3 regions of the Promicromonospora vindobonensis genome follow, and region 2 is predicted to be linked to each of the others. Evidence: riboswitches for the same ligand, from Rfam matches in the RefSeq annotation. Region 2 holds a riboswitch; each other region holds the start of a gene.

Evidence for each region. Region 2 has a riboswitch for cyclic di-AMP ahead of ACFS27_RS08195 (C40 family peptidase). Riboswitches for the same ligand answer to the same signal wherever they lie in the genome.
Region 1: it holds a riboswitch for cyclic di-AMP, as region 2 does, so the genes downstream of both, ACFS27_RS11220 (C40 family peptidase) here and ACFS27_RS08195 (C40 family peptidase) in region 2, are expected to answer to the same signal.
Region 3: it holds a riboswitch for cyclic di-AMP, as region 2 does, so the genes downstream of both, ACFS27_RS22400 (C40 family peptidase) here and ACFS27_RS08195 (C40 family peptidase) in region 2, are expected to answer to the same signal.

Annotation. Positions count from the first base shown of each region.
Region 1 covers NZ_JBHUOG010000001.1:2,480,781-2,484,046, reverse strand. The annotation lists gene ACFS27_RS11230 (S8 family serine peptidase) at 1-501, opposite strand, end outside; gene ACFS27_RS11225 (hypothetical protein) at 646-1,338, opposite strand; cyclic di-AMP (ydaO/yuaA leader) riboswitch at 1,706-1,903, shown strand; gene ACFS27_RS11220 (C40 family peptidase) at 1,951-2,652, shown strand; gene ACFS27_RS11215 (TrkH family potassium uptake protein) at 2,870-3,266, shown strand, end outside.
Region 2 covers NZ_JBHUOG010000001.1:1,813,960-1,817,225, forward strand. The annotation lists gene ACFS27_RS08190 (universal stress protein) at 1-744, opposite strand, end outside; gene ACFS27_RS08195 (C40 family peptidase) at 906-1,562, opposite strand; cyclic di-AMP (ydaO/yuaA leader) riboswitch at 1,715-1,889, opposite strand; gene ACFS27_RS08200 (metal-dependent transcriptional regulator) at 2,045-2,761, opposite strand; gene serC (phosphoserine transaminase) at 2,845-3,266, shown strand, end outside.
Region 3 covers NZ_JBHUOG010000002.1:2,045,844-2,049,109, reverse strand. The annotation lists gene ACFS27_RS22405 (purine-cytosine permease family protein) at 1-560, opposite strand, end outside; gene ACFS27_RS22400 (C40 family peptidase) at 674-1,498, opposite strand; cyclic di-AMP (ydaO/yuaA leader) riboswitch at 1,500-1,654, opposite strand; gene ACFS27_RS22395 (FAD-binding oxidoreductase) at 1,879-3,219, opposite strand.

The sequences.
Region 1 (3,266 bases), 670 kb from region 2:
GTCCGCACCGTTGTCGGCGGCCCAGCGAATGCCGTCCGCGATGTCCTGCGACGAGCCGGAGCCCGCCTCGAGCACCTTGACCGGGAGCACCTTGGCGCCCGGCGCCACCCCCGCGACCCCGATGCCGTTGTCTGCCGCGGCGGCGACGATGCCTGCCACGTGCGTGCCGTGCTCGTCCCCGTCATTCCTGCCGTCGGGGCCCCGGAAGTCCCCTTCGCCGCACGGGCGGACCTCGGCACAGCCCGCGAAGGTGGCGCCCGGAAGAAGCTGGCCCGCCAGGTCCGGCTGGTCGAAGTCGACACCTGTGTCGACCACTGCCACCACGGCGCCGTCGCCGGTGCTGGCCGCCCAGGCGGCCTCGGCGTTGATCTGGTCCAGGCCCCACTGCTTGTCCCGGAGGGGGTCACTGGTTGCGGCCTGCGCACCCGGCGCCACCGCGACGAGCGCTGCCACGGCGAGCACCGCGGAGGTGGCGACGCCGACGACTGACTTCCTGTCCATATAAGCCCCCATTGTTTGCACAGGGGCTGGATTACCCCCGAACCGGGCCAAACCTAGGGGTACCGGACAGGCGCAGAACAGGGCAGATGGCTCGTAGCGGGTGAAATTTACACAATCGCAATCAGTAGTGGTGCCGATCGCCGGTCAGGCCCAGGCCTCGGAGAGCTCACCCTCGTCCGTGGCCTCCCTGGAGAGCCGGAGTGCCGCGATCGCCGCTCCGAGCAACAGGGCGACCACCCAGGCGCCGAGCTGGTGACCGTCGGACACGATGGCGGCAGCGGCAAGCTCGTTCCAGACGATGCCCGCAGCGGACCACGGGTCCTCGGTGATCGCCGAGCCGGGCCAGATGTTGTCCTGCACGGCCAGGAGGGCCGGACCGGCGGCCTGCAGGACCCAGACGACCCCTGCGGCGGGCAGCCAGCCGAGGAGCTCGATGGGCTTGCTGTCCACGGCGAGGCCGAACGCGATGCCCAGCGCCACCGCGAAGAGCCACCACGTACCCGTCGGGGACACCGGGTTGCCCGGGAGGAGCCCCCAGAGCCAGCCGTCGAGGAGCACCACCGGCAGGGCGAGCGCGAGACCCCGCAGGGCTGCCGGGCCGAGCGCCGTCAGGAGGCCGGCACCGAGCCCGACGGAGCCGGCGGCGCCGGCGATCACGAGCATCCCGAGCGGCGCGGCGTCACCGGGCACGCTCCCGCGCATCGCGATCCACCAGGAGGCGCCCCCCGTGCCTGCCATGGCGAGGAAGGTGCCCGTGATCGCAGCACCGGCACCCGCCCGCCCCGAGGCCGGGAGGCCCGCCGTGACCCCGCCGAGGAGCCCTCCGATCAGGGCCATGATGACCAGACCGACCACGGCGTCGTCGGCCGTGAAGGGGAGGGGCAGAAAGGTGGAGCCGCCCCGGCTCGACCCTTCCGAAATGCCTGTGACCTCGTATAACGCCTGAAGAAGCCACGGCAAGAAGCCGCAGACCCACCATGCGACGGCACTGATGAGAAGCACCCACCAGGCGGAGATGCGGTACGCACTTTCGGCCATGCCGCCGAACGGTAGCGGATGTATGTGATGTCGGTCATAACCGCTGAAGACCGGAACGACGTAAATCTGCGTCTTCGTGGGGTCAGACCGTAATGCGTAACCCGATCGTGACTTTTCCCGTGAACGTGTGTACTTTGACTTCTGCTCCCCCGCAACGGTGGGAGTCGTGAGCCGGACGCCGAATCCTGTCACCGGTTCATGACCAGACGTTCGAGACAGGAGCGGGGGACCCACTTCCCGGGCGACAGCAGGATCGTCGTCCTCGGGGTGAAGCCGGACGGAAACCCCCCAGTAGCCGTGCGGCCGGGTGTGTACTCCTACCCGAACCCGACAGCTGACCTCGCAGGCGGTACAGGAGACATTTAGGTGACGAACTCCCTTCGCGGACGGCATCGTGACAGCCGCCCGGCCATGACACCGCTGACCATCCTCGCTCGTACCGCCACCGAGAACGCCGGCACCGTCGCCCGCCGTGGTGCTATCGCCGCAGCAGCAGGTGGCGTCCTGATCTCCACCATCGCGACGACGGCTCACGCAGCCCCGGCGATGGACCTCAAGACCGACGTGAAGACCGCCAAGCTCAACTCGGTCGACCTGAACTCCCTCACCGCGGTCGCCAAGCAGGCCGTCGTGAACTCCCCCACCGTGACCGTCCCTGCCGACGCAATGATGCCGACCGAGATGGAAGCCCTTGGCACCTCGTCGGACGCCGACGGCAAGAAGGGCGGCGAGGAGGGCGAAGGCCCTGCCGTCGTCTCGGTCGACGCACCGGACCCGGTGCCGGTCGGCCAGCAGGCCATCAACATCGCCTTCAACTACCTGGGCATCACGTACGTGCTGGGCGGTAACTCGCCGGCCGAGGGCATGGACTGCTCTGGCCTGATCCAGTACGTGTACGCGCAGCTCGGCGTGGGCCTGCCGCACTCGTCCGGCGCGATGCTCAGCTCCGGCTACCAGGTCACGTACCCGGAGCCCGGCGACATCGTCTGGACGCCCGGCCACGTGGCTCTCTACGCGGGCGACGGCATGATCATCGAGGCCTGGGCCGCCGGCATGCCGGTGCGCTACACGGAGATGTGGCAGAACAGCCCGACGTTCATCCGCGTCGTCTGAAGTTTTGGCCTGAGCCGTAAGTCCTCAGCCTGAGGACGTCAGCCGCAGGACCAGCAGTTCATCGCGAGGCGTCGCCTCCGCGCCGGGTTCCCGCCCGACGCCGGAGGCGGCGCCTTCCGCGTTCCCGCGTCGATCACGGGCTAACGTTGCCGCCGGGCGTCACACGGCGCCGGTACGCCACCGTGACGTACGACGAACGAAAGCCGACGGTAGCCAGATGCGGTTCAGCAGCCCCGCGGGTCGTGAGGGCGGGCGGGGTGTTGCACTACGGCGCCGCCCTGGCCAGCTCGTGATCGCCGGCTTCGTCGGTGCCATAGCTGTCGGCACGCTGCTCCTGCTGCTCCCGATCGCTGCGTCCGGCGAGTCGGCCACGTTCATGGAGGCCCTGTTCACCGCGACCTCGGCCGTGTGTGTCACCGGGCTGATCGTCACGGACACCCCGGTGTTCTGGTCCGGGTTCGGCGAGGCGGTGATCCTGGTGCTCATCCAGATCGGCGGACTCGGGGTCATGACCGTCGCCTCGCTGCTCGGTGTCCTGGTCTCACGACGCCTCGACCTGAGCTCGCGGCTGGTCGCCGCGGCGTCGACCCGGACGGTGAGCCTCGGTGACGTAC
Region 2 (3,266 bases):
CATGCCTACCCCGATGTCGGCCAGCACCTGCTCGCGGTCGATGGTGGACGGCAGCCACGCCAGCATCCCGGTGTTCCCCACCGGCACGCCGGTGACGGCGGTCAGCTCCGCGCCCCACGCGTTGGCCTGCATGATCGCGTGCTGCAGCGCCCGCTCTGCCTGCGGTGACCCGTCCACGCCGACGACGATGCGGCGCACCTCCCGGATCTCGGCCGCCCCTGGCGCAACCGCGGTGGGCGCGGTCTCGGAACCGCCGGCACCACCGGGAGCGGCGTCCGGCACGCTCCAGGAGACGCCCCGGTTCGCCTCGGCCCGTAGCGGCACGACGACGACCGGACACTGCGCGTGCGCGGGGAGCGCCGACGACACCGTGCCCAGCAGCCGCTCGGTGAACCCGCCCCGGCCGCGCGTACCGACGACGGCAAGGCCGTAGTCGGCGGACAGCTCCACGAGCACGCCCGCCGCGTCACCGGTGGCGACCTCGGTGGTGGCACGCACCCCGGCGTCGGCCACGCGGGCCTCCGCCTCGGCGAGGACCGACTTGGCACCCTCCTGGATGGTGGTGTCGTCGAGCGCGGCGTACCCGCCGTCGAGCGAGGCCGCGGTGAACGACGGCAAGGAATAGCTGCACACGATGTGCAGCGACCAGCCCACGCGGTGCGCGTAGGCGGTCGCCCAGTCCAGCGCGTGCAGACTGGCGGCCGATCCGTCCACACCGACCAGTACGACCTCGGATCGCGTCATCGCCAGCCCTTTCTTCGCCCAAGCACCATTGCACTCCAACGCTACCGGCGGCGGGGGCGTTGTGGGTATCCGAAGGCCAAAGAGTACAGAAAGACGGGCAAAGAAGAGCGCCTGCCCGATCATCGGGCAGGCGCTCTGCTGTGGGTCGTACCTGGCTGAGATCAGCCCATACGGATGAACGTGGGGTTCGACTGCCAGATGGTGCGGAAGTCGACCACGGTGCCCGGCTTGGACGCGTCGATCATGGTGTTGCCACCGGCATAGATCGAGACGTGTCCGGGGGTCCACATCAGGTCGCCCGGCTGCGCCTCGGACGCGGGCACCTGGGTGCCGTAGCCCGGCTGCGCCGACGACGAGTGCGGCAGGCTGATGCCGAGCTGGCCGTAGACGTACGCGGTGAAGCCGGAGCAGTCGAAGCCGCTCGGCGAGCCACCGCCAGAGACGTACGGGACACCCACGTAGCGGCTCGCGATGGAGATCACGGAGTTGCCGATCGCCGAAGCAGGAACGTCCACCGAGGCGGCGGCCGTGCTGACGGTGGTGGCAGCAGCGGCCTCGGCGGCCTCCGCAGCTTCGGCGGCGGCGGCCTCAGCAGCCTCAGCGGCCTCAGCAGCGGCGAGCTCCGCCTGGTAGTCCTCGTTCTCGGCGGCGGAGACCACGGAGACCGCGGCCTTCTCGACGGTGAGCTCTGCGTCAGGTGCGACGGTCACGACGGGGGCGTTGCTCAGCGCCTCGCGAGCCTGCGACGTCAGCGCGTTGAGGTCGACCGAGTTCATCTTCGCGTGGCCGGCCTCGACGGGCGCGGCCTGTGCGGCCATCGCTCCACCGAAGGTCGAGACGAGAAGCGCGCCACCGGCGGCGGCAACCGCGGTACGGCGACCCACTGCGGCGTTCTGAGCGAATTCACTGAGGGGAGTTACTGGTCGTCGCGCAGCCCGATGGCGAGCGCGAGTCGTACGTGCAGTCACGTATTACCTCTCCTTGTACGCCTTCGAGGTCAGCTGTCGGGTTCGGGTGGGAGAAATCACCCGGCCGTGCATCCCGAAGGAATACCCGGCTTCACCCCGAGGACGCACCCTGGCGCCCGTTGGTGGGTCCCCCGCCTCTGTCATGCGGTCGTCTTGGGGCCTCGGCCGGTGACAGAGTTCGGCGTCCGTCCGAGGACCCCCACGAATAACTCCGTGGGAGCGGTCTGAACGTACCGGACCTCACCCTCAATGTCACGTTCCGGCAACGAATGCCACGACGTGTCCTACCTTGGGCGCCGCGTTTCCGACAAAGCGGACAAGCCGGCGTTCGCTCAGGCCGTCGCGACGAAGAGGTGGCGAGCCAGGTCTTCCCCGAGCTCGAGCGCCGTGCCCGCGCCGTCGACCGCCACCGTGTAGGTGCCGTCGTTGTGCTCGGCGGTGATGCGGGAGCCCGGCACCAGGCCGGCGTCGGACAGGCGGGCGAGCAGCTCGACGTCCGTCTGCAGCGGCTCCGCGATGCGGGTGAGGGACGCCGCGAGCGGTTCGCCCTTGACACCCTTCTTCGCCGCAGCCTCGAACGCGGACGGCAGCGAGATCACGCCGGTCAGGAACGGCACGTCCGTGTACGCCTCGCCGAGCTCCGAGAGGCCGGGGATCGGGTTGCCGTACGGGTCGTGGTGCGGGTGGTCGAGCAGGCCGACGAGGCGCTTCTCCACGAGGTCGCTCATGACGTGCTCCCACCGGCAGGCCTCGACGTGCACGTGCTCCCAGTCGAGCTTGATGACGTCGGTCAGCAGGCGCTCGGCGAGCCGGTGCTTGCGCATGACGCGCATCGCCTTGTCCTGGCCCAGCTCCGTGAGCTCGAGGTGCCGGTCTCCCGTCACGATCACGAGCCCGTCGCGCTCCATGCGTGCGACGGTCTGGGACACCGTCGGACCGGAATGCCCCAGGCGTTCCGCGATGCGCGCGCGCAGGGGCGTGATGCCCTCTTCGTCGAGCTCGTAGATCGTCTTGAGGTACATCTCGGTGGTGTCGATCAGATCCGTCACGTCAGCTCCCGTCATGCGCACAGCCGCCCGGTCGCCCTGGACACGTGCGGCCCGGGCGTCGGCCCAGGTTCTAGTCTAGTTCTGTGCCACTGACTATCCCGACACAGCTGCTGCCCACCGACGGCCGTTTCGGCTCCGGCCCCTCCAAGGTGCGCCCGGGCCAGGTCGATCATCTCGTGGCGAACGCGCACGTGCTCGGTACGTCACATCGGCGGGCGCCCGTGAAGGACCTGGTGCACCGCATTCGTGAGGGTGTCACGGAGCTGCTGGGCGCGCCCGCCGGATACGAGGTGGCGCTCGGCAACGGCGGCTCCACCGCGTTCTGGGACGTCGCCACCCTGTGCCTCGTGGAGCGCAAGGCCCAGCACGCCGCCTTCGGCGAGTTCGGCGGCAAGTTCGCCACCGCAACGGAGCGCGCCCCGTTCCTCGAGCCCTCCCAGGTGATCTCGGCGGAGCCGGGCTCGGTGGCCTACCTCGAGGCGGCCGACGACGTCGACACCTACGC
Region 3 (3,266 bases), on a different contig from region 2:
TCGGCCACCAGGACGATGTACACGACCGTGAGCACCGCCGTGAGCACCGTGATGATCACCTGCAGCCGCATCACCAGGTCGAACCCGAAGACGCCCGCGGCCACCACGATGGTCGCCACGACCACGAGCGCCACGACCTTGGTGACGGTCCCGCCGCCCCAGCCGAGCGCCCCGAGCACGGTGGAGGTCGCGAGGGTGGCCAGCGCCACCAGCACGGTCTCCCAGCCCACGGTGAGGATCCACGACAGCAGGGAGGGGAGCTTGTTGCCGCGCACGCCGAACGCGGCACGGGACAGCACCATGGTGGGCGCCGAACCACGCTTGCCGGCCAGCGAGATGAACCCGCAGAACAGGAACGACACCACGATGCCGACCGCGCCGATCGCCGTCGCCTGCCAGAACGAGACGCCGAACCCGAGCAGGTAGGAGCCGTAACCCAGGCCCAGCACCGATACGTTGGCCCCGAACCACGGCCAGAAGAGGCTGCGTGGTGACCCGCGCCGCTCGGACTCGTCGATGGTGTTCAGGGCGTTGGTCTCGACGCTACCGGGGGCGCTCATGGTGGCGATCCTGCCACCGGCGCGGGCCTGGCGGCGAGAGTGTGGCACAAAGCACGAAGGGCCCGCACCGTGCCGGTGCGGGCCCTTCGTGGTGGAGCGGGTGAAGCTCAGGCTCAGCTGACGCGGATGAAGACCGGGCTGTCCTGCCAGATCTGCGACTCGTGCACGGTCTGGCCGGGAACCGGCGCCTCGATCTGCATGTCGCCGCCCGCGTAGATGGCGATGTGGCCGGGGCTCCAGATGAGGTCGCCCGGCTGCGCCTCGGCGGCCGAGACCTCGGTACCGGCGTAGCGCTGCTCCGAGGACGTGCGCGGCAGGTCGATGCCGATCTGCGCGTACACGTAGGAGGTGAAGCCGGAGCAGTCGAACCCGGCAGGGGTGCTGCCGGCCCAGACGTACGGCACGCCGAGGTACTGCTTGGCGATGGCGACCACGTCGGAGCCTGCGGCGGCGGCCGGGGCGGCCTCCTCGACGGCTTCCTCCACGGGCTCCTCGGCCGGGGCGGGCTCCGCCTCGACGGGCTCTGCCTCGACGACGGGCTCCGGCTCGGGCTCGGGCTCCGGCTCCGGCTCCGGAGCTGGCGTCACCTCGATCGTCCCGGTCTCCAGCGTGAACTCGCTGTCGGAGGCGACCTTCACGGCGGGAGCGGTGTCCACCTGTGCGGTGGTCAGCCCGGCGGTTGTCACCTCGGCGGCGGCCGCTTCCTTCGCGGCGTCCTGCACGGCCTTGAGCTCTGCCGTGTTCGTGCTGGGCTCCTCCGCCGGCGCGGCGTTCGCAGGAACGCCGAGCAGGGAGACGACCAGGCCCGATCCGGCGACGACGACCGCACCTCGGCGGGCGGTCGCGGAAAGGCCGCGGGCTGCGGCGCGAGAGATCGGGGTCAGCGGGGTGATGGCTTTGCGGGCAGCACGATGGCGCCCGGGCATGCGTGTGGTCACGTTCAGTTCTCCCGGCGCCTACGAGGTGAGCTGTCGGATTCGGATCGGAGAATGACCCGGCCGCGGTACTGCGTGCTGTGCGGCTTCACCCCAAGGGCACCGATGGTGCCCGCAAACGGTGGTTCCCCCGTCCCTGTCATCTGGCTGGTGCAGATCTCGCGGCGGTGACAGGGCTCGGCGTCCGCTTCGAGAGCTCGCGGAATTCCCCGGAGCGGGATCGACAGTAACCCCCGACGGCCGGAAAGTCACAATCGCGTTACGGCCGTCCCCTTCGCCAGGCTTCCGCTTGACCGGCCATTCGATATGGGCTAAGTCACAACGGCCCGTCGCCGCCCAGGTCAGGGCGGCGGCGGGCACCCGAGGCGGTCGATCCGGCCGGTCTACTCCGGCCGCACGTTGTGGTTGTGGGCGAACAGGTTGTTCGGGTCGTACTGCCCCTTGACCGCCGCGAGCCGCGCGTACGTCGCCGGTGGGTAGACGGCGGCCACGTCGTCGTCGCTGGTCGACAGCAGGAAGTTCGCGTACGCGCCGCTCAGGTGCGGCGCCAGCTTGTCCCAGATCGCGGCCAGTCCAGGGCGCGCGGCCTCGACGACCGGCGTCGGCCCGCCGGCGATGGTGGCGACCAACAGCTCCGCCCGGCGGTGCGCGTAGGCCGTGGCGTCGTCGGCGACGCGCGAGACCGCGCCGCCCACGCTCCGGACGGCGATCGACGGCGACCCCGGCGACGTCCCGACCTCGGCAAGGATCTGCAGGACCTCCGGCACCGACTCCCGGTCCACGAAACCGTCGTGGGCGAGCAGCTGGATCCCTGGCGGCACGGCGGCGCCGTCCACGAGCACGTCCGCGTAGGCGTGCAGCGCGACGTCGTCCTCGACGACCGTCCCGAGCCCGCGGATCGGGGCGAGCGCGCGGGCCGCGAGCTCCGGGTCGTCCCCGTCGAACGCGACGTGGATCTCGACCGGCGCCTCGTGGCCGCCCGCGAACGGGTTGGCCAGGTTCGCGATGGAGGTGAGCTCCTCCGGCGCCGTGCGGACGTAGTCGGCCCAGCCCTGCAGCACGGTGACGGCCTCGGCCGCGGGGAACGTGATCTTGCCGAAGTAGACCTCGGTCGTCGGGTGCGCCACGAACTCGAACGCGGTCACGATCCCGAGGTTGCCGCCGCCGCCGCGGATCGCCCAGAACAGCTCCGGGTTCTCCTGCGCGCTCGCGGTCACCACCGACCCGTCTGCGGTGACCAGCTCGGCGGCGACCACGTTGTCCATGGCCAGGCCGTACTTCCGGACCTTCCAGCCGATGCCGCCGCTCAGCGTCAGCCCGCCGACGCCGACGCTCCTGGTGTCGCCGGAGGAGATCGCCAGGCCGTGCGGCGTCAGCGCCGAGGCCACCTGGCCCCACGTCGCGCCGCCACCGATCCGCACGAGGTGCCGGTCGACGTCGAGGACCTCGACGTCGGCGAGCTCGCCGAGGTCGATCACGACGCCGCCGTCGTTGGTGCCGAGGCCCGCGAAGCTGTGGCCTCCGCCCCGCACGGAGAGCGCGAGCCCCGAGCCGGCCGCATGTCTGACGGCCGCCTGCACGTCGCCGACCGTCCTCGGGCGTAGGACGTAGGCGGGGCTGCCGCCGGCCAGCCTGGTGCGGCTCACCGCCTCGTACCCGGCGTCGCCCGGTTCGATGATGTCGCCGCCGAAGTCGCGGCGCAGGCTCTTGAGAGCTGAGGTCATGACGTGTCCTCCACAGGTTCGGCGCTGCGTGATGCAGCGGACAATGA